One region of the Verrucosispora sp. WMMC514 genome, then DNA from elsewhere that is predicted to be linked to it. Evidence: riboswitches for the same ligand, from Rfam matches in the RefSeq annotation. Region 1 holds a riboswitch; each other region holds the start of a gene.
The links. A riboswitch is a leader RNA that binds a small molecule or an ion and turns the genes downstream of it on or off. The one in region 1 is predicted to bind cyclic di-AMP.
Positions count from the first base shown of each region.

Region 2: linked by a shared signal. The riboswitch ahead of O7597_RS14135 (hypothetical protein) and the one ahead of O7597_RS21345 (C39 family peptidase) in region 1 are both predicted to bind cyclic di-AMP.
Region 3: linked by a shared signal. The riboswitch ahead of O7597_RS03200 (hypothetical protein) and the one ahead of O7597_RS21345 (C39 family peptidase) in region 1 are both predicted to bind cyclic di-AMP.

Region 1 covers NZ_CP114906.1:4,574,265-4,581,705, forward strand. Annotated here, with positions in the region: gene O7597_RS21320 (glycosyltransferase) at 1-371, opposite strand, end outside; gene O7597_RS21325 (polysaccharide pyruvyl transferase family protein) at 461-1,786, opposite strand; gene O7597_RS21330 (acyltransferase) at 2,048-3,370, shown strand; gene O7597_RS21335 (hypothetical protein) at 3,482-3,997, shown strand; gene O7597_RS21340 (hypothetical protein) at 4,200-4,958, shown strand; cyclic di-AMP (ydaO/yuaA leader) riboswitch at 5,236-5,376, shown strand; gene O7597_RS21345 (C39 family peptidase) at 5,603-6,514, shown strand; gene O7597_RS21350 (DUF397 domain-containing protein) at 6,582-6,782, opposite strand; gene O7597_RS21355 (DUF5753 domain-containing protein) at 6,773-7,267, opposite strand.
Region 2 covers NZ_CP114906.1:3,117,841-3,125,281, reverse strand. Annotated here, with positions in the region: gene O7597_RS14145 (metal-sensitive transcriptional regulator) at 1-204, shown strand, start outside; gene O7597_RS14140 (YibE/F family protein) at 480-1,826, shown strand; cyclic di-AMP (ydaO/yuaA leader) riboswitch at 1,993-2,124, shown strand; gene O7597_RS14135 (hypothetical protein) at 2,128-3,144, shown strand; gene O7597_RS14130 (carbonic anhydrase) at 3,226-3,924, opposite strand; gene O7597_RS14125 (helix-turn-helix domain-containing protein) at 4,124-4,459, shown strand; gene O7597_RS14120 (hypothetical protein) at 4,557-4,952, shown strand; gene O7597_RS14115 (hypothetical protein) at 5,193-5,978, shown strand; gene O7597_RS14110 (AI-2E family transporter) at 6,083-7,309, shown strand; gene O7597_RS14105 (alpha/beta fold hydrolase) at 7,317-7,441, opposite strand, start outside.
Region 3 covers NZ_CP114906.1:727,072-734,512, forward strand. Annotated here, with positions in the region: gene O7597_RS03185 (alpha/beta hydrolase) at 1-387, shown strand, start outside; gene O7597_RS03190 (AAA family ATPase) at 485-2,599, shown strand; gene O7597_RS03195 (cation diffusion facilitator family transporter) at 2,679-3,596, shown strand; cyclic di-AMP (ydaO/yuaA leader) riboswitch at 3,749-3,880, shown strand; gene O7597_RS03200 (hypothetical protein) at 3,885-4,988, shown strand; gene O7597_RS03205 (PfkB family carbohydrate kinase) at 5,205-6,185, shown strand; gene O7597_RS03210 (5'/3'-nucleotidase SurE) at 6,182-7,006, shown strand; gene O7597_RS03215 (STAS domain-containing protein) at 7,035-7,400, opposite strand.

The DNA of each region.
Region 1 (7,441 bases):
TCGGGGCGGTCCACCCGCAGCCGGTCCAGCACCGCCGGGATCGTGCCGGCCGGCAGCCAGTCGTCGCTGTCGATGAACCAGACGTACCGGCCGGTGGCGACGTCCAGGCCCGCGTTGCGGGCCGGCCCGAGGCCGACGTTGCGGGCCAGGTGCAGCACGCGCAGCCCGGGATGCTCGGTGGCGTACTCGCGCAGCAGGTCACCGCACCGGTCCGGTGAGGCGTCGTCGACGGCGACCACCTCGACCCGCGTCGCCTCGTCGGCGGGGATGTCGGCGTGGATCGAGTCCAGGCACTGGCGCAGGTACGCCTCGACGCCGTAAACCGGCACGACGATGCTCAGCAGCGGCGTTGGCGTCGGCTGTGTGACCACCCGGAAACAATTGGCCACCCGGGTGGACAGACCTGGAACCTGACGTGACCGGCGACGGTTCAGTAATTGAACAGCCGGCCGGCACCAGGTTAACGGCTCAGGATGCGGCGTACCGGTGCCGGAACGGCCTTCTTGATCCGCGACCGGAACCGGTCCGGGCGCTGCTGCTGGAGCTGCTCGCGGAGTTCGGCGTCCCGGTCGTAGAGCCACTGGATCCGGTGCAGCAGCACCTCCGGTGCGGTCGCCAGGGCCGGCCGGACCGCCGGTGGGAAGGTCGTCGCGCGGACCTGGGCGTCGAATGCCGCCGGACTGTCCCCGTCGGCGAAGGCGTTGCCCAGGTCGTGCTTGGCGAGGAAGGCGAGCATCGTGGCGAAGCGCGCCTTGTGCCCGTTGATCATCCCGGAGTAGTCGGCCTCGTCGTACAACTGGGCGGCGTCGACGTCCTTGGGCACGTCCCGCATGACCCGGTGCGGGATCTCGAAGTACCGGGCCAGTTCCAGGGTGCGCGAGTCGTGCGCGAACAGGTAGCCGGGCGTGCCGGCCAGCAGCGAGACGATCGTGCCGTGGATGCGGGTGCCGAAGTTGAAGTCGAAGCCGGTGAGGTAGTCGATCCAGGTCCACGGGTCGACGAACATCCGCACCTTGTCCTCGGTGAACAACGGATGCGAGGTGTGCAGCGGGATCGCGCTGGTCTTGCCCCGGTCCTCCGGCGCGTCGCCGTAGAGCAGGGTGCCCAGGGTCTTCAGGTCCTGCGGGATGTAGCGCAGGTTGGGGTAGCGCTGCTGGTGTGACTGGATGATCTTCGCCATCGACTTCACGTACGGCGAGACGGTCAGCGCGATCCGGTCGTCGGTGCCGAGCGTGGCCTTGCGCTTCTCCACCGGCAGGGTGTCCCCGTGCAGGAACATCGACGGGCAGCCGATCTCCTCGACGGCGGAGAAACCGAGCGTACGCAGGTAGCTCGCGGTGATCTCGCCGCGTACCCCGATGCTGTGCGAGCGGTCGAGCACCGCGCGGCAGAACCGGCTGACCGACTCGTCGATCGGTCGCAGGTACTCCCGGTCACCGTCGACGTTCGTCTGCACGCCCACGCCGAGCACCACGACCGGGATCTTCAGCCGCTCGATGAGGTTCGTCATCGCGTCCACCCGGTGCGCGTAGCTGCGGCGGAACGCGTTGGCCAGCGGCACCACGAAGACGTCGTACTTCTCGTTGATCCGGTCCGCCGCGCGCGGGTTGACCACGAACCGGTTGGAGGTGATCTCGACGCCGGGCGCGCCCAGCAGCTTGTGCGCGGCGTGGCTGAACACCAGGTTGCCGACGTTGTCACCGATCAGGTTCCGGTCGAACGTCTCCTCCGGGGAGTTGATCTCGAAGGGCTCCTTGCGGGCTCGCATCAGGATCCGCTGGTGCATCGCTGGCTCTGCCTCTCGTCGGTGCGTCCGCCCCACGCCCCCGGGTCGCCAGGTAACGGGGTGGTGTCCCTCTCGGGTCTCGGAATAGTAGGTCACGGGACCGGCAGATGACACCTGCGGCGGTTGCGGGAGTTCTGTACTGATCTGTGGGTCAGCGCCCGAGTGCATCCGGTATGCCACCGCCACCGGCCGCACCGGCCGCCGACGGCGGGCGTGCCGGGCAGTCCAGGTGGACCGAGGTTCAGTGGGTAGGGTTCCGGGGTGACCAGCACCATCGCCGTCGATCGACCGACGCCCGCCGCCGGGCCCGGGTATGCGAGCCGCCTGCCGTCGCTGACCGGTCTGCGGTGGATCGCCGCGCTGCTGGTCTTCGGTTTCCACGCCGGCACCATGCGCATCATCGCCGACCCCGGCCCGCAGGCGGTGGTGGGGGAGATCTTCACCCTGGGCCTGTCCGGGGTGCAGTTCTTCTTCATCCTCAGCGGCTTCGTGCTGGTCTGGTCGATGCGGCCGGGCGCCTCCCGCCGCCGGTTCTGGCGGCGACGGTTCGCCAAGATCTATCCGAACCATCTGGTGCTGTGGGCGCTGGCCATGCTGGCGATGCTCTGGTTCGCCGATCCGATCAACCCGGTGGCGGCGCTGGAGAACCTCTTCCTCGTCCAGGCCTGGGATCCCCGGCCCGGCCACTTCTACAGCGTCAACAACGTCAGTTGGTCGCTCTCCTGCGAACTGTTCTTCTACCTGTGTCTGCCGCTGGTGCTGCCGGCGGTGCGGCGGGCCCGACCCTGGTTGCTGTGGGCCGTGGTGATCGCGGTGCCGCTGCTCATCCTGGCGCTGTGGCCCGGGCAGGCCCTGGTGCCGGAGGCGGACCGCTGGTGGTTCGCCCAGGTCTTCCCGCTGGTCCGTTCGCTGGAGTTCTGGATGGGCGTGGCCGCCGCCGAACTCATGCTGCGTGGTCGCTGGCGGGGTCCTCGGCTGCCGCTGGCCAGTCTGATCTTCGTGCTGACCTGGGTGGCGGCCTCCCAGTGGATCCCGGCCGAGTTCTGGACGGCACTGCTGTCGGCGGCGTACGTCCTGGTGATCGCGGCGGCGGCCGACGCGGACGTGCACGGGCGGCGCTCACCGCTGCGCTCCCGACCGATGGTCTGGCTGGGCGAGGTCTCCTTCGCCTTCTACCTGGTGCACGTCTTCGTGATCATGACGATCCTGCGGGTCACCGGCGACTGGGGCACCGGCCTGCCCGGCTGGTGGGGCCCGGTCGCGGTGATCGGATTCCTGCTGCTCACCCTGGGCCTGGCCGCGCTGTTGCAGCGGTACGTGGAGCAGCCGATGATGCGTCTCCTGGCCCCGTCCCGGCCACCCCGACCCGGCCCGCAGGACGGCGAGCCCGCGACGCCGGGTGGCGGGTGGTCCGCGACGCCGGCTGGCCCGGGGCGAGCCACGGAGTCGCGCGGTGCCCCGCGATCGGGGACGCCGGGCGGACCGGTCGTGGACGGGCTGCCGCGCCAGCGGATGTCCGGTGGCGGCGATGTGGACCTCGCCACCGGCCCGGGGCAGGACCGCTCCGTCCAGCAGGGACGGTAGGCGACCGGCGGGCTGACCTGCGTGTATCGACGTACGTACCCGACGCGCCGGACGGTGCGACACGCCCGGTGACCGGTGCGTGCGGGCCGCCGGTGGCGGTAGCGTGACGAGGTGCTTCCCGCCGCGCCCGCCCGTCCGTTGTGGTGGTTGGCGCGCTGGGCCGCGCGGCTGCTGACCGGGCTCGCGGTCGCCGCCGCCTTCTCCCTCGGCGCCTGGGCACTGCCCGACCGGGCACCCGCCGCCGCACCGTCGGCCGAGGCCGCCGTACCGGCCGCCGTCGCACGGGACCTGGCTCGCGAAGTCGCCGTACCCCTCGACCTGGCCGGTCCCGACCTGGTGACCGGCCTCGACCGGGCCGGCCTGGCGATGCCGACCGTGCGCGGCGCCGGTGGCACCGACCTGGCCGGGGCCTCCGGACCGCGCGTTGGTGACCCGGCGGAAGCCTCCGGGTCGCCGATCGCGCGGGACGCCGGTGACTCCGTCGGGTCCGGGATGCCCTCGCTGCCGCCGGCGGCCGATGGCCAGCCCGGGCTGACGGCGCTCGGCAGCGGCACCGCCGGCGTCACGCGGGGGTCGCCGGCTCCGGTTGCGGGTGTCCGGGCCGCCCGCGCCCCACCGCACGCCTGATCCTGGCGACCCTTTCCTCGCCTCCGCGCCGCGCCCGGCCGCGCACCCGCGCCAAGCACGGCCAGCCCGTTGCCGTCGGTCGCGCCGTCGATGCGCGCCATGACCGGCGGCACCGCCCGCCTCAACCCGGCAACCGCGCCGCATCGCCATCCGCTGCCGGTACGACCACCGACGCCGTACCGATCTCCGCCGAGGTGCCGACATGGAGAAGACCGTTCTCTACCAGTTCCTGATCGAGGTGCCACGCGCCGCCGCCATCTGGTCGGTCCTGCTGGTGCTCGCGCTGGGCGTGCTCACCGTGCTGGTCGCCCGCCCGGAGCCGGCCGGGCCGGTGGAGAAGACCACCGACCCGGACGCGCTCCGCGCCGCGGCCGACGAGGCCGACCTGCGCCGATACGCCGGGGAGGTGGCGGTCGCGGCAGCCGGCGCCGGCCAGAACGCCGAGCGGCGGCGTACGGCGTGGCGGGTGGCCCAGGCGGAGCTGGACCGCGCCTGGGCCGGGTACGACGAGGCGGAGGCCGCCGCCCGGCGGCTGGCCGGTGTCACCGGACTGCCGGCCCCGCGCACTCCGCGCACCCCGGCCGAGTACGCGGCTCGGGAACGCTGGCTGCACCGGGCGGCGATGGCTGCCCACTGGCGCGGTGACCTGACCGCCCGGCAGCTCACCGACGTACTGGCGCACCGGTCCGGCTGGGATCCCCGACGTCACCCGGCCGAGCAGGAGGCCGTTCTCGCCCGGGTGGTACGCGACAACCGCCTGGCCGCCTATCGATCGGCCGCCGGGCGGGAACGTGACCTGTGGCGGGCGGCGGAACTGGCCACCGAGGCGGCCCGCGCCCTCTCCGCCGAGGCGTACGCGGCCGCCGCGCGGCTCCGGCCGAACCGACCGCCCGTCTCCGGACGCGCCATCGTCGAGCGGTCCGGCCTGGTCCCGCGCTGGCGTCCGGCTCGGCTCGGCTGAAATTCCGTGAGCTGGGTCACATTGGTGCGAAATTCGGTCACTGTTCGTAGGTAAGACGTTTGTCGCAGTAATCCCCGCCGACTTTTCTCCCTGCCGTCCGGTTGTCACCCGTTGGTGCCCGGAATGCCGTCGGTCCCATTGAGCGACGCCAGTTCCCAGGTACCCGAAAATTGCCCCGCTCGATCATGTTTAAGCAGGTCAGAGCGGGTTGGCTTCAAGGTGACCGGCCAGTAGTGTCAGCGCGTCCGGTGCGGTAACCGATCGCAGGAAGCGACGCCGTACCGACCCGCTCAATCGTGAACTCACGAACCGGGGACCCACTGCACCACTGGGGTGAATCCGCGAGCCTCGGCCCGCGGTAGGGCGTCTTCCCGCCCGAATCCGTCAGCTAACCCGGTCGGCGGTGACGGAAGGAGTACCAACCCTCGTGCGGTCCGATGTGATCCCCCCGTTCCCCCACCTCCACGGCACCGCGGTGCCCGTGCTCGCCGGCCCGACCGCCGCGAGCTGACCCCGGTCATCGCCACCGCCCGGGTTCTTCCGGGCGTACCCCTTGAACGGCCTGTCCCGCTCGCCCAGGCGGTCGTCGGCGTTCCGTTGCCGACCCGACCGCCGGAGCCGGTGTGCCGTTCTCCCCTCAGCCCGTGGAGGAATCCGTGAAGCACACCCTTTCCCGCCGGCTCCGCCGGCTGGTCAGCGAACGCCCCTATCAGCTCGTTGCCGGATCCGCCGTGGCGCTCGTCCTGGCCACCGGCACCGGCGCCGCCCTGGCCGGCACCGGGAACACCCCGGCCCCCACGCGGGCCACCACCGCCGCCGAACTGTCCGGCGACACGGTGGCCGCGCCGAGCCAGGCGGAGGTCGCGCCGGCCACCGCCGCGCCGAGCAGCGCCGCGCCGAGCAGCGCCGCGCCGAGCAGCGCCGCGCCGAGCAGCGCCGCACCGGCCAGCCCGGCACCGGCAAGCGCCGCCGCCTCGCCGTCGCCGAAGCCCAGCTCGGCCACCCCGGACCCGGACCTGACCAGCAAGAAAGCGGCACCGAAGCCGCCGGCCTCGAAGGTTCTGGACTACGACCACCAGGCCCAGATCAACGGCTACTACTGCGGTCCCGCCGCGGTGCGTAACGCGCTGAGTGCCGCCGGTGTCGCGCGCAGCCAGGACGCCCTGGCCGGCCAGCTCGGCACCACGTTCGCCGGCACCAACTCGGCCGAGGACACCACCCGCGTTCTCAACGCCGTCGTCAAGGGTGACCCGTACGAGACCACGATGATCCGTGGCGGTGCGGCCACCCCGGCCCAGATGGACCAGCTTCAGGAAGACGTCGTCGCCGCCGTCACCGACGGGCGGGGTGTCGTGGTGAACGTCGCCGGCACCGTCACCGACACCGACGGTCGCTGGCACTCCTTCCCCGGCGGGCACTACATCGCCGTGGTCGGCTACCAGGACTCCGGGCGGCTGGTGAAGATCGCCGACTCGGCGGACGCCTCGTACCCGTCGTACTGGCTCAGCACCATCGATCTCGCCAACTGGGCCGCCACCCGCGGCTACTCGGCCTGATCGCATCGTCCCGCTTTACACACGGAAGCCCTCGGCCCGCCGGCCGAGGGCTTCCGTTTCGGGTACGTCAGGCGTGCGGGCCGTGCTGCTTCGCCAGGCCGACGAAGCTTGCCCAGGCGGCCGGGGTGAAGGCCAGCGTGGCGGCGTCGCGGTTCTTGGTGTCGCGGACCAGCACGACGCCGGGCAGGTTGTCGGCGACCTCCACGCAGTCGTTGCCGCTGGAGCCGCTGCGGGTGGACTTGCGCCAGGTCGCGCCGTTCAGATCCATGGCTTCACAACATCCTTCATGCGCTCGATCGACTGGCGGCCGGACAGTGCCTCGTTGCGCACCGTCTCCCACTTCGACAGCAGGACACTCAGGTCGTCGTCCTTGTCGACCAGGACGCCGCCGAGTTGGGTATCCAGATTACCCACCCAGCCGCCGTCCGCCCCCCGCGCCAGGATGAAGGGGCCGGTCAGTCCATCGTGCATGGCGACGCCGGTCGGCACCAGGTGCACGCTGATGTTGGGCCGGGTGGCCAGCGCCATCAGGTGTTGCACCTGCTCGACCAGCACGTCCTTGAGCTCCTCGTCGACCCGCCGCAGCACCATCTCGTCGATCACCGCGACGAGTTGGGGCGGGTCGTCCTGCTCCAGCACCGTCTGCCGGGCCATCCGGTTGGCCAGCCGACGCTCCACCCCCGCCTCGGTCAGCGCGGCGTCGGTCCGGATCACCGCGCGGGCGTAGCGCTCGGTCTGGAGCAGGCCCGGCACCAGCGTCGGCTGGTAACAGCGGAGCTGCCGGGCGGCCTGTCCATCTACCTCGCCGGCCTGATGTACGACGCCATGCGCGACCTCTACCACCTCAACCCCCACGACGCCCCAACCCCCACCACCCTCTTCACCCGCTTCATCGCCTGGGCCCGCCACCAACCCGCCTGACGACCC
Region 2 (7,441 bases), 1.5 Mb from region 1:
GAGAAGATGGTCGACGACGATCGCTACTGCATCGACGTGCTCACCCAGATCTCCGCCATCCAGGCCGCGCTGGACAAGGTCGCCCTCGGTCTGCTCGACGGGCACGCCCGGCACTGCATGCACGAAGGTGCCGCCGAGGGACGCGCCGACGAGATGGCGACCGAGATGATGGCCGCCGTGGGCCGGCTCATGAAGCGCGGCTGATCCGACCCGCCGACATACCCTCGCGAACGGCGTCGCGAGTTCGGGCTGGTTACCATTCGCACACGATGGCCAGCCGAAATCCGTGCCGCGCGGCCCGAGGTCGCCGGCGGGCACCCGCCCCTGCCGCCGTCGCGAACCCCTCCACAGCTCACGGTACGCAGCCGCCCCGCCACCTTCCGGCCATTCGGGCTGCCCTTCGACACGGTCGTCCGGCGGCACTGAACCGTCTCGCCCATCGACACGTACTCAGCCCTGAAATCGTTGGGAGACACTGAATGGGCGCCGACCACACCCGTTCCGCTCCGCCCACCCCGCCCCGGGTGCGGCGGATCCTCGTCGTGACGGTGGTCCCCCTCTTCCTCGCCACCCTGGTCGCCGCGATCGTGCTCTGGCCCCGGGACGCCCCGCGTCCCGAGGCCACCGACGACGCCCCCCGCTACCACGGCACGGTCACCCGGGTGGTGAGCGAGCCCTGCCCGCCCAACCCGGTGGTGCCCGAGGGCACCCCGACGACCGCGGCGGGCCCCTGCGGCACGGTCACCGTGCGAGTGCAGACCGGCCCGGACGCCGGACAGGACGTGCAGACGCCCATCCCGGCCGGGCCGGGGGCACCCCGCGTCGACGTCGGCGACGACATCATCCTGGTCTCGCTCGTCGACCCGGAGGATCCGTCGGTCAGCACCTACAACATCGCCGAACACCAGCGCGGCAAGCCGCTGGTGTGGCTGGCCGTGCTCTTCGCCGCCGCCATCGTCGCCTTCGGGCGGCTACGGGGCCTGGCGGCGCTGGGCGGCCTGGCGGCCAGCTTCGCGATCCTGCTGACCTTCGTGCTGCCCGGCATCAGCGCCGGCCAGCCGCCGCTCGCGGTCGCCATCGTCGGCGCCTCGTTGATCATGTTCGTGGTGCTGTACCTGACCCACGGCATCTCCGCGCAGACCTCGGTGGCCGTGCTCGGCACGCTCGCCAGTCTGGTCCTCACCGGGCTGCTCGGGCTGGCCGCCACCGGGGCCACCCACCTGACCGGATTCGGCAGCGAGGACGCCACCACCCTGTCCATGTTCCGGGGGGATGTCGACCTGCACGGCCTGCTGCTGGCCGGCATCATCATCGGCTCGCTGGGCGTGCTCGACGACGTCACGGTCACCCAGGCCGCCGCGGTCAACGAGCTACGCCACGCCAACCCGAACCTCTCCCGCCGGGAGCTGTACCGCTCGGCCACCCGGGTCGGCCGAGCCCACATCGCGTCGGTGGTGAACACCATCGTGCTGGCGTACGCCGGCGCCTCGCTGCCACTGCTGCTCCTGCTGACCGCGGACTCCCGCGCGTTGGGCCAGATCGTGACCAGCGAGTTCCTCACCACGGAGATCGTCCGGAGCGTGGTGGCCACGCTCGGGCTGATCGCCGCGGTGCCGCTGACCACGGCGCTGGCGGCGGTCGTCACCACCGCCGGACGCGGCGAGGCTGGTGCCCGCACCGGCGAACCCACCCCCCTGGTCCCCCGGCCGGCGACGGACCGGGCCGAGGCGCTCCGCGCCCTGAGCACCCCACCCACCCGAAACACGTCCCCCGCCACCCCCTCGGGGTGGCCCGACCCGGACAGGAGCACGGACACCACATGGTGACACTCCTCAACGTGACCGCCCCTGCCGATGCGGCTCGAAACCGTGTCGCTGGTCACTCAAAGCGATTACGAAATGACGCATCTAGTCGGGTTCGGGGCGTAGAAGCACAGATGGACTGTCGGGTAACCTCACTGCCGGTCACCGCCGAAGGCGCGCAGCGGCGCCTGCGGTGCCACCGCCCAATCGCCCTCAGGCGAGCCGGGGACCCAGGTAGGTGGGGTGAATCCGCGAAAGCGGTAGGGGCCACTTCCGTCCCGAACCCGTCAGCTAACCCGGTCGGCGGTCGATGGAAGGGAAAACAGTGACGGCACCCCTACGCCGCTGGTTGACACCCGTGGTGGCCGTGTTCGCCGCGTTCGCCGTGTTCGCCGGCCCGATGCCGGCCACGGCCGCACCGAACGACCCCAAACCGGCGGAGCACGACGACGACCCGCCGATGCTCAACGATCTGATCGAGGCGACCACCCGGGACTACTCAAAGGCCAAGGCCAAGCTGGAGAAGTCCAAGAAACGCCAGCTCCAGCTGGCGGTCGAGGTCCGTGCCGCGCAGGCCGACCTGGACGCGCTCGCTCCGCAGGTCGCCGAGATCGCCACCCAGTCCTACCGGACCGGCCGGGTCGGCGCGATCGCCATGTTGTTGCAGAGCGGCGCACCGGACTCGTTCATCAACCGGGCCTCGGCACTCGACGAGCTGAACCTGGTGAACGACAAGAAGCTGGGCGAGGTCAACGCGATAAAGCTCCGCGCCGAGCAGGCCAAGCTCGCGCTCGACGCCGAGGTGCGCGAGCAGAAGAAGCTGACCAACGACATGGCGCGCAAGAAGAGCGAGGCGGAGAAGTCCCTCCGGCTGGTCGGCGGTGTCGGCCTGACCGGCGGACTGGTGGACGCCACCTCGCCGGTGGCCCGGATCGGGCCGAACCGGTCCTCGGACGGCGGGTGGAAGCCCGAGTCGTGCAGCCAGAACGACCCCACCACGTCGGGCTGCATCACGCCCCGGACGCTGCACATGTACAAGGAGGTCAAGCGGGCCGGGTTCAACCGGTTCGTCGGCTGCTTCCGACCGGGTGACAAGTTCGAGCACCCCAAGGGTCGGGCCTGTGACTGGTCGTTGCAGAACAGCGGCTTCAGCCCGTGGCACAACAACGACACCCGGATCTACGGCAACAACCTGGCGGCCTTCCTGGTCCGCAACGCCGACCGGCTGGGCGTCTACTACGTGATCTGGAACCGCCAGATCTGGTTCGCGGCGACGGAACGCTGGAGTTCCTACAGCGGCCCGTCCAACCACACCGACCACGTGCACGTGTCACTGCTCTGACCCCCCACGCGACGCACCGAGGGCCGTCCCGCCGACCGTGGCGGGACGGCCCTCGTCGTTCCGGACGTCGTCGGTCGCGGATCAGGGCGTGGTCGCCATCACGCCGGCCAGTTCGGCGGGTTCCGCGGCGACCGCCCGCACCTCACCGGCGGCCAGCCGGTACGACATGCCGACCACCGCGCACCGCCCGGCAGCCACCTCCGCCGCGAGGGTCGCCGAGGAGTCCAGCATCGTCTCGACGGTTCGCGCGATGTGGATGTCCACGATCTCGTCCAGCTCGTGCACCCCGGCGTCCTGCGCTCGGCGCAGGCTCGGCACCACCGCGTCGACCACGGCGCCCAAGTGCCCGGGGGGCGTGGTGTCGGTGGCCAATGCGTCGCGGGCCGCCTGGACGGCGCCGCACGAGTCGTGGCCCAGCACCACCACCAGCGGCGTACCCAGCACGGCCACCGCGTACTCCACGCTGCCCAGCACCTCCGGCCCGACGGTGTGCCCGGCGGTGCGGACCACGAAGAGGTCGCCCAGCCCGCGATCGAAGATGATCTCGGCGGCGAGCCGGGAGTCGGAGCAGCCGACGATCACCGCGAAGGGATGCTGCCCGGTCGCGACGGCAGCCCGACGCCCGGCGTCCTGATTGGGATGCCGCAGCGCGTCGGTGACGAATCGGCGGTTGCCGGCGAGCAGTTCGGCGAGGGCGCCCTGCGGGGCACCGGCATGATCCGCGCCGAGCGCCTCGCGGTCCGGACCGGGTTGCGTACCGGGCGTTCCGGGTCGACTCATCCAGCTGCACCTCATCTCTGGGAGGAATGCCTGGTCATCCCGGCCGGCGCTGGTCACGGGCTGCCATCACGGTCACACGCGGCATAACGCACGTCAAGCTATACGTGATATGTGTTTCATGCATCAGTCGACGCTTGCGCTCGGCCGGGCCGGTATCGGCGACGGCGCGAGCCGAGGTAGCCGAACGGCAGGTCATACGATGGCGGACATGGCGAGCACTGACGCACGGGAAAACGCGCGGAACTGGACGTTTCTCACGAACCACGCGCACGTCCTGCTCGCCATCGCCCGTAACCCCACCGCCCGGCTACGGGACGTCGCGACCGAGGTCGGCGTCACGGAGCGTGCCGCCCAGGCGATCGTCGCCGACCTGGAGGCCGGCGGCTACCTGCACCGCACCCGGGTGGGTCGGCGCAACGAGTACACCCTGAACCCCGCCGGACGGTTCCGGCACCCGGCGGAGGCCGACCACGAGGTCGGCGACCTGCTGGCCCTCTTCACCAAGGAGCAGGTCACCGGCACCGCCGAGGGGTGAGTCGACGGACCTCCTGATCGGACGACGTGGCGCGCTTCACCCACCCCGGACGAACGCGGCGCTGCGATCCCGCCGAAGGCGGGATAGGTTGGGTTCCGTGCCGTCTCCCGCGTTCGCCCGTCCACTGTGGCCGGCGACGCTGCGCGCACTGCGCGAGCTGACCCGACTGGCGCTGGCGTCGCTGGTGCTCGCCGTCGGTCTCGGCGGGGCCGTCGCGGCCGATCCGCCGGCCCGGTCCACCGCCGTGTCACCACCGACCGCCACCGTCGCCCTCGGCTCGCCGTCCACCGCGGTGCCGGCCGTCCGGCCCGCCGTCGAGCCCGCGCGGGCGGTCGACGCCGGCCAGTGGGGCGAGCCGACCACCAGTGCGCCGGCCCGGCCCGCAGGCACCGACGGCACATCGGCCGGGGCTGCCCAGGTCGACCACCGCGTCGCCCCGGTGCCCGCCGTCCGCGCGGGCGAGCCGACCCGGCGCGGCCCACCCGTCGGCTGACCGACGGCGGTCCGGCCGACCGATCGAGTCAGGTGACGCCGCCGCGCTGGCACGGACGCCAGGCGGACCAAGGCGGCCAGCCGACTCGCCGCGTCACTGCCACGGTGATCCCGGGACCATCCCGGCGAGCCCGATCCGGCCGGCCTGGAACGGCATCAGCCGCGCCCCGGGCACCTACCCCGCCGCCACGACCCGCGTCCACCACAGTCGACGACTCATCCCGACCGCGAGGTGTTGATGATGCCTACCGCCCTGTCCTCCGTCCTGCTCGACGCGCCCCGGGCCGCGGCCATCTGGCTGGGCCTGCTCGGCCTGGTGACCCTCGCCGTCACCGGCCTGCTGCTACGACCCCGACTCTTCCGCTTCGACGCCGGCGTCCGCATCCGCGAGGCCGCTCTGCCGATTGGGTCCGACCACGCCGAGCACCGACGTGACCAGGAGCGCTGGGCCGAGGAGGTCACGATCGCGGCGGACCGGGCCGACGCCACCGCCCGGCACCGGCGCGACGAGTGGCTCGCCGCACAGGACGAGGCCGAGCAGGCGTGGCGGTCGTACGAGGCGGCCGAGGCGGACGTACGCCGGCTCTCCCGCGCCGCCGGCATGCCGTTGCCGCAGACCGCCCGCACCCCCGCCGAGTACGCCGACCGGGAGCGCTGGCTGCACCGGGCCGCCCTGGACGCGTACTGGCGGCGGGAACTGTCGGTGGAGCAGCTCAGCGACGTCTTCGCGCATCGCGGCTGGGATCCCCGGTTGCACCCGGTGGAGCAGGAGTTGATGCTGCGCCGGGCGGTACGCGACCACCTCCTGGCCCGGCAGCGGGCGGCCCGGGAACGGGAGCAGGCCACCTGGCGGGCCGCGGAACTCGCCGCTGCGGCGGCCCGCAGCCTGCGCGAGGAAGCGGCCGCCGCCCTGGTGCCGGTGGTGGAGGAGCGCGAGTCGGTCCTGCCGCTGACCACACCCGGCGCCGCCGAGCAGACCCGGGAGATCCCGGCGGTCGTCGGCCGGGCACCGGTCGCCGCGTACTGAGTCGGGTCTCGCGAGCCGAACGCCCTCCGGGCCGGTCGTCGGCAACTAGTGTCGGAAGGACGTCGACCGGGTACCGACCACGCCGGACACTGAGGAGGGCCGACGTGGTCGCAAGCGATGACGGGAACCAGCCCGACAGGACGGCGGTGCGGGGCGCCGGACCACGCCAGACCTGGGCCGCCCTGCCCTGGCTGGTCCGATCCGCGGTGGTGTGGAGCGCCTGCCTGGTAGTGATCTCCGCCGGGCTCTACCTGCTGGCCCGGATCACGCTGCTGGTCACCCCGCTGGCCATCGCCGTGGCCGCGACCCTCTTCCTCGCCGCACTGCTCGATCCGGTGCAACTGGCGTTGCGTCGCCTGCGGCTGCCAGCCGCGCTCGCCGCCCTGCTCAGCGTCCTGCTCCTGCTCGGCATCCTGGGCGGCGTCGGCGCGCTGGTGTGGAGTCTGACCGCCGACCAGTTCAGCGAGTTGGGGGAGGAACTGCGTCAGGGGCTGGAGCGCACCCGGGACTTCGTCACCTCCACCCTGCCGGTCAGTGACCAACAGTTGGACAGCCTGCTCGCCCAGTTGCGCCAGGCGATCAGCCAGCAGCAGGTGGACCCGGTCGCCAGCGCCCGCACGGTGGCCGAGGTGGTCGGCTCGATCCTGCTCGCTCTGGTGCTGCTGTTCTTCCTGCTCAAGGACGGCCGGGAGATGTGGCGCTGGACGTTGCGCCGGGCCGCCGGGCCCAACCGGGACATCGCCGCCGAGGCGGGTCGCACCGGCTGGCACACCCTGGGCTCGTACAGCCGGGGCACCATGCTGATCGCGGCCATCGACGCCATCGGTATCGGCTTGGCGCTGGTACTGCTCAGGGTGCCGCTGGCGTTCCCGCTGGCGCTGATCACGTTCATCGGCGGGTTCGTGCCGATCGTCGGTGCCACCGTGGCCGGCGCGGTCGCGGTGCTGGTGGCCCTGGCCGCCAACGGGCCCACCACCGCCCTGCTCACCCTGGCCGCCGTGATCGCCGTCCAGCAGATCGAAGGCAACCTGCTGGAGCCGCTGGTGATGAAGCGCCAGGTACGGCTGCACCCGGTGGTGATCCTGGTCGCGGTGACCGCCGGCACCCTCATCGCCGGCATCGCGGGTGCCTTCGTCGCGGTTCCGATCGTTGCGGTCGCCTGGCGGGTCGTCGACAGCGTCCAGCGTCAACGGCAGGCTGCGGCGGACGGGTCCGATTCGGCGTCCGGCCCACCGGCGCCCGGCTCGCCGCCTTCGAAGAAGCCACCGGCCCGCCCGTCGACCGCCCCCTCGGGATCGTCGCCGGCCGGAGGCGATCCCGAACCTGCCTGAGGGTGTTTCAGGCGGAGGCGGGTTGCGGGTGCAGGTGGTCGTGGAACCAGTCGGCTGCCGCCTCGGCGACCTGGTCCAGCGTGCCCGGCTCCTCGAACAGGTGCGTCGCACCCGGAATCACGCGCAGCTCGG
Region 3 (7,441 bases), 3.0 Mb from region 1:
GCGCTGCGCCCGAGCATCCGGTGGATGCTCTTCGGGGACCGCTGCGACCCCACGGACATCCGGCTGGTCACCTCGGCCGTCGCCCGCGCCTCGCTGCGGTCGATCGGCGGGTTCCGGGCCTCCATCGGCACCCAGCACCGGCTGGACACGCTCACCGCGCTGGCTCACCTGCCGGCCGCGGCACTGGTCGGTGACCGTGACCGGCTCACCCCGCCGCCGTGCGCGGAGTCGATCGCCGCCGCGCTGCCGGCCACCGACCTGACCGTCTGCCCCGGTGCCGGACACATGCTGATGATGGAGCGGCCCGAGGAGGTGAACGCCGCCCTGGCCGGCGTGTTGCGCCGGGTTCTCGATGATCTCCCGGCCGGACGGCGCGTCTCCGGCTGACCGCCGACGACCTCGGCCAAGGTGCCCCTCCGGCCAGGTCGGACGCGGGGCGTAATCTCGTGCGGTTGGTCGGGCGGCGTCACGAGGAGAGCGAGCGGTGGACCAGAGCACCCTGGATCAGGAGATCGCCGCCGAGCAACGGCATCTCGACCGGGTGTACGCGCGACTGGCCGAGCTGCGCCGATCCGCCGTCCGCGCGGAGCGGGAGGGCTACCGGCTCGCCCGGGTCGGCAACTTCGGTGCGCTCGTCGAGCGGGACGCGATGGTCTTCCACGCCGCGCAGCGACGCCACCTGCTCGACGCCGAGTACGAGGGGCTGGTCTTCGGCCGCCTCGACCTGCGGGACGGGCAGACCCTGTACGTCGGGCGACTCGGTATCCGCGACGAGGACGCCACCACCCTGGTGGTGGACTGGCGGGCCCCGGCCGCCGCCGCCTTCTACCAGGCGACGCCGGCCGAGCCGCTCGGCGTCGTCCGGCGCCGCACGATCCAGTCCAGCCGCGAGCGGGTCACCCGGATCGAGGACGACCTGCTGGACCCGGACGCCGCCCCACCGGACATGCCGGTGGTCGGCGACGGCGCGCTGCTGGCCACCCTGTCCCGGACCACCGGTCGCGGCATGCGGGACATCGTGGCCACCATCCAGCGCGAGCAGGACGAGGCGATCCGCTCCCCCGGCTCGGGAGTCACGATCGTCTCCGGTGGCCCGGGCACCGGCAAGACGGCGGTGGCGCTGCATCGCGCGGCATACCTGCTCTACACCGACCGCAGCCGGTACGCCGGGGGCGGCATCCTGGTGATCGGCCCCTCCTCCGTCTTCGTCGAGTACATCGCCTCGGTGCTGCCGTCGCTTGGTGAGGACACCGCCACCCTGCACTCGCTGGGCACCCTGTTCCCCGGGGTGGTGGCCACCCGCACCGATCCGCCCGAGGTGGCGGCGGTCAAGGGTTCGCTGCGGATGCGCCGGGTGCTGGAACGGGCCGCCCGGGACGCGGTGCCCGACGCCCCGCCCGAGCTGCGCCTGCTGTACCGGGGCACGCTGCTGCGGCTGGAGCGGGCCGAGCTGGACGCCATCCGGGAGCGGGCGCTGCCTCGTGGCGCCCGGCGCAACGAGGTGCGTCGGGCCGGCTTCGACGGCGTGCTCGCCGCGCTCTGGGCGCAGGCCCGCCGGCTGGGCATCGCCGGGTTGCCCGAGCAGCGCGCCTTCGAGGACGAGCTGATCGACCGGACCGATTTCCGCGACTTTCTTAAGGCGTGGTGGCCCCGGCTGCATCCGCGGCACGTGCTCGCCTGGTTGGCCGATCCGCAGCGGTTGCGCCGGTACGGCGCGGGACTGCTCTCGGGTGCCGAGATCCGGCTGCTCGGCTCGGCCTACCGGGGGTTGGCCACGGATGGTCTGACCGTCGCCGACGTCGCGCTGCTGGACGAGCTGGACGCGCTGCTCGGCAAGCCGATGCGCGCTGCCCGCCGGAAGCGGGACCCGTTCCAGTTGGCCGGTGGGGTACGCGAGCTGAGCACGTTCGCCGACCGGCAGCGGGCCGCCCGGCAGGCCGCCCGGGAGCGCCCCGAGGATTACCGCGACTACGCCCACCTGGTGGTCGACGAGTCCCAGGACGTCTCACCGATGCAGTGGCGGATGGTGGGCCGGCGCGGCCGGTTGGCGTCCTGGACGGTGGTGGGCGACCCGGCGCAGACCGCGTGGACGGGGGATCCGCAGGAGTTGGCCCGGGCCCGCGACCAGGCGCTGGGTCGCCGTCGTCGGCACCGTTTCACGCTCACCACGAACTACCGCAACTCGGCCGAGATCTTCGCGGTGGCGGCGGCCGAGATCCGGCGGGCGTACCCCGATCTCGCGCTGCCCACCGCGGTCCGCTCCACCGGGGTCGATCCGGTGCGGCTCGTGGTGCCGGCGCCCGAGTTGGAGACCACCGTCGTGACGGCCGCCAGCGCCCTGCTCGGCGAGGTGGAGGGCACCGTCGGGGTGATCACGCCGGTGCCGCGACGGGACCAGGTCGCGGCCTGGCTGGGAGCCCATGGCGGCGATCGGTTGCAGGTGGTGACCAGCCTGGAGGCCAAGGGCATGGAGTACGACGGGGTGGTGCTGGTCGCCCCGGCGGAGATCCGGGCGGAGCCCGGCGCCGGTGTCCGTACTCTCTACGTCGCGCTGTCCCGGGCCACCCAGCGGTTGACCACCGTCGACCCGACCGGTTGAGTCGCGAGCCGACGCTTGCACTCATAGCGATGTTGGCATAGGTCCGTCCCCGGCCCGCCTGACGACGCAAGGTGTCTGGGTGGGCGCCGGCCATGACCACCACCACGCTGCGGTCTCAAACGCCGCACACCGCCACTCCGGCCGGCTGTGGGCGGCGTTCGCCCTGCTCAGCGCCCTGATGCTGATCGAGGCAGGCACCGCTTTGCGGACCGGTTCGCTGGCCCTGCTCTCCGACGCCGGGCACATGTTCACCGATGTGCTGGGCATCGGCATGGCCCTCGCGGCCGTGGCCGCCACCCGGCGGGCCGACACCGACCCACAACGCACCTTCGGGCTCTACCGGCTGGAGGTGCTCGCGGCCCTGGCCAACGCCGTACTGCTCTCCGGCGTCGCGGTGTACGTGCTGATCGAGGCGGTACGTCGATTCGGGGATCCGCCCGAGGTGCTCGCCGGCCCGGTTCTGGTGGTGGCGGCGCTCGGCCTGCTCGCCAACGTCGCCGCGTTCGCGCTGCTGCGCCCGGGGGCGCGGGAGAGCATCAACCTGCGGGGGGCCTACCTGGAGGTGCTGGCGGACCTGCTGGGCTCGCTGGGCGTGATCGCGGCCGCCCTGCTGATCGCCGTGACCGACTGGTGGTGGGCCGATCCGCTGGTGGCGGTCGCGATCGCCGTGTTCATCCTGCCCCGCACCTGGCGCCTGGGCCGGGCAGCGGTACGCATCCTGGTCCAGGCCGCACCGGAGCACCTGCAGGTCACCGCGGTGCACGACCGGCTGGCCGCGGTACCGGGCGTGGCCGGCGTCCACGACCTGCACGTCTGGACGTTGACCTCCGGAATGGAGGTCGCCTCCGCACACCTGACCGTCAGTCCGGACGCCGATGTCGGCACCGTCCTGGCGGCGGCCCGCTCGGCGCTGCACGAGGACTTCCAGATCGAACACGCGACCCTCCAGGTCGAGCCGCGTACCGACCCCGGGGGTTGCGGGGCGGTGCGGTGGTGACCAGGCCAATCGGAGAAAAGTAGGTTATTGTCCGATTTGCTCTGGTCTACTAGTCAACAACCGAACACCAGCAGTAACAGCAGCTGCACCGGTCACGTGCGCACCGGTAGGCTCTGACCCGGCCACCGCCAGGCGGCACCCACCGGTGCCGGCGGCGGCCGCCGCCTAATCGCCCGCCAGGGCGAACCGGGGAACCACGTTCCTGGGGTGTATCCGCGCCAGCGGTAGGGATCTTCCGTCCCGAACCCGTCAGCTAACCCGGTCGGCGGCTGACGGAAGGACATGTGCATGCCAGCAGTGGCAACGGTAAGACCGGCCGCCCGTACGGCGGCCCTGATCGCCGCCGCGCTCGCCCTCACCCTCGGCGTCGCGCTGGCTCCCTTCTCCCCAGCGACCGCCGCACCGCAGGCGTTGCGCGCGGCGGCACCGGGAGATGTGGACGACGAGGGCGGCACCCCGGCACTACGGGCCCAGTTGGAGGCGGCCAGCAAGGGCTATCTCGACGCCAAGACGGCGCTCGACCGCTCGGTGAAGCGACAGAAGAAGCTGGCCGAGCAGCTCAAGACGACCGAGAGCCAGGTCGCCGAGCGCGGTACCAAGGTCGCCGAGATCGCCGCGCAGGCGTACCGCACCGGACGGCTGGGTGCCGCGTCGGCGCTGCTCAACAGCGGGTCACCGGCCGGTTTCATGGACCGGGCGGCGGCGCTGGACGCGGTGGCCGCCAATGAGGACCGTGCGCTGCGGGAACTCCAGACCGCCCGGGACGAGGTCAGCGCCACCAAGCTGGCCCTGGACGCGGAGATCCAGGAACAGCGCAAGCAGGTGGCCGTGATGGCCAAGCGCAAGGACCAGGCCGAGCGGGCGTTGACCGTGGCCATCGAGCGGGACGAGGCGGCCGAGCGGGCCAGGGCCGCCGAACGGGCCGCCCGGTCACCGTCGCGTAGCGGCGGGTCGAGTCCCACCGCCAAGCCCGCTCCGCGCAACTCCGACGGGTCGTGGCCCTCGGAGTCGTGCAGCGTCAACGACCCCACCCCGGCCAACGGCTGCATCACCCCACGCACCCTGCACGCGCTGAAGCAGGCCAAGTCGGCCGGCTTCACCCGGTACGTCTCCTGCTACCGCTCCGGCGGCTCGGGCGAGCACCCGAAGGGTCGGGCCTGCGACTTCGCGGCCCAGAAGAAGGGCTTCGGCGGGGACGCGACCGGAGGTGACCGGACCTACGGCAACAACCTGGCGGCGTACTTCGTCAACAACGCCGACCGGCTCGCGGTGCTCTACGTGATCTGGTACAGGCAGATCTGGTTGCCCAGCAGCGGCTGGAAGTCGTACAGCGGTGCCCGCGGTGACCCGTCCAGCGACCACACCAACCACGTTCACCTGTCGGTGTACTGACCTCCTCGTCGCGCCGGGTGAACCGCTCTTCACGAGCGGTTCACCCGGCGTTGCGTTTTTCCGTCGGCCGGCCGGGCACCGTCCCTTCGGCGCGCGTCGACGCGTCTCGTTGGATACCGTCGTACCAGTAAGCGGTATTTGTCCGCTAGCGGGAGGAACGCCCATGGACGAGCGAATCGCCAGGCCCGGCGACGGTACGGACCACGGAGTGCGTTCATGAGCGGCCGCGTCATGATCTTCGCGCCGACCCCGCTGCTGACCGTCACCATCGACCAGCCGAGCGACGCACCGGAGCTGCACCTGCACCCGGGCGGGCAGGGGGTGTGGCAGGCCAGGATGGTGCTGTCCCTCGGCGTCGACGTGGTGCTCTGCGCGGCACTCGGGGGCGAGGTCGGGCAGGTGCTGGAGCCGTTGCTGGTCAGCGAGGGGGTCGACCTCAAGGTGGTGGCCCGCGACTCCGGTGGCACCGGCGGGTACGTGCACGACCGTCGCGAAGGTACCCGTCGGGAGGTCGTCGACGTGATCGGCCAACCGTTGAGCCGGCACGAGCTGGACGAGCTGTACAACCTCGCGCTCGGCGAGGGCCTGCGCGCGCCGGTGAGCGTGTTGAGCGGCCCGAACCATCCGTCCCTGGTCCCCGCCGACCTCTACCGGCGTTTTGCCGCCGATCTCGGCGCCAACGGCGGCCGGGTGGTGGTGGACCTCTGCGGCGAGCACCTGACGGCCGTCCTGGAAAGCGGGGTCTTCTTCCTCAAGGTCAGTCACGAGGAGCTGATCGCCGACGGGCGGGCCGAGGGCGACGACGAGGAACAGCTCACCCGCGCGATGTACGACCTGCACGCCTCCGGTGCCGAGAACGTGGTGGTCAGCCGGGCCGACAAGCCCGCGTTGGCACTCGTCGACGGCGAGGTGTTCACGGTGCGGATGCCGCGCCTGGAGGCGGCCGACCCCCGCGGGGCGGGCGACTCGATGACCGCCGGGGTCGCCGCCGTGGTGGCCCGGGGCGGCGATGTGCGCACGGCGATCCGTACCGGCGCGGCGGCCGGCGCACTCAACGTCACCCGGCACGGCCTCGGCACCGGCCGACTCGACTCGATCAACGGCCTCGTCGACCGGGTCCGACTCGAACCGGCGGGCAGCCGTCCGCAGGAGCGGACCACCCCCGACGAGCTGGCGCAACGGGCGGGTGGCCGGTGAGGCTACGGGTCCTGATCACCAACGATGACGGGATCGCCGCGCCGGGCATCCAGGCGCTGGCCCGGGCGGCCGTCGACCGGGGCCTGGACGTGGTGGTGGCCGCCCCGTTGGAGGAGGCCAGCGGCACCAGCGCCGCGATGAGCGCGGTGGAGCAGGACGGGCAGGTGGTGGTCCGCGAGCATCCGCTGCCGGAACTCGACGGCGTGCCGGCGTTCGGCGTCGGTGGCTCACCCGGGTTCATCGCGCTCATCGCCGTACACGGTGCCTTCGGACCGCCGCCGTCGGTGCTGCTGTCAGGAATCAACCGGGGCGCCAACGCGGGGCGCGCGGTGCTGCACTCCGGCACGGTGGGAGCCGCCTTCACCGCCGCCGCGAACGGCTGCCGGGCAATGGCGGTCTCGCTGGACGTGCTCTCGGCCGGTGAGGCGACTGCGGCCAGCGGCGGTGCCGCGGTGGCGGCCGCCGCCCGGGTACGCGACGCCGAACGGAACTGGGCCACCGCCGCCCGGGTCGCTCTGGACCTGCTGCCCCGGCTGACCGCGGCGCCGACGGAGAGCGTCCTGAACGTCAACTCGCCGGATCTACCGCTGGGTCGGCTGCGCGGGGTACGCCGGGCCACCCTGGCCACTTTCGGCCAGGTGCAGATGACCGTCGCCGAGTCCGGACACGGCTTCGTCCGCACGTCGTTGGAAGAGCCGGGCCAGGCGGTACAGCCCGGCACGGACCTGGCCCTGCTCGCCGACGGCTACGCCTCGGTGACCGCGGTGCGGGCGGTCACCGAGGTGGCTGACGTGGATCTGTCCGGCCTCGACGGGGAGTGATCCGCTCCCGTCGGCCAGTCGGGGCGGGTCAGGCCCCGGGGACTGCCTCGGAGGCCGTGGCGGCCCCGGCGTAGTAGGGCTCGGGCGCGCCGAAGAGACCGAGCAGACCGGTCACCCAGAGCTGCCGGTGGACGAACCGGCTCGGCTCGGTGACGATCAGCTTCACTCCGCTGACCTCGGCGGTCTGGAAACCGGCGACCATGGCGCTGATGCCGACCGAGTCGATGAAGGTGACCAGCCGCATGTTGAGCTCGATCCGGGCCGGCCGCCCCTTGGCCAGCACCTCGGCGATGGCCTCTTTCACCTCGTACGCGGTGTCGACGTCGATCTCGCCCCGAGGGGCGATCTCGATGACACCACCGGGCCGAACCGTCTGCAGGATCGACAGGCTCACGCGAGCACCTCCACTCGCCCGTACGACGGGCGCCTCATCAG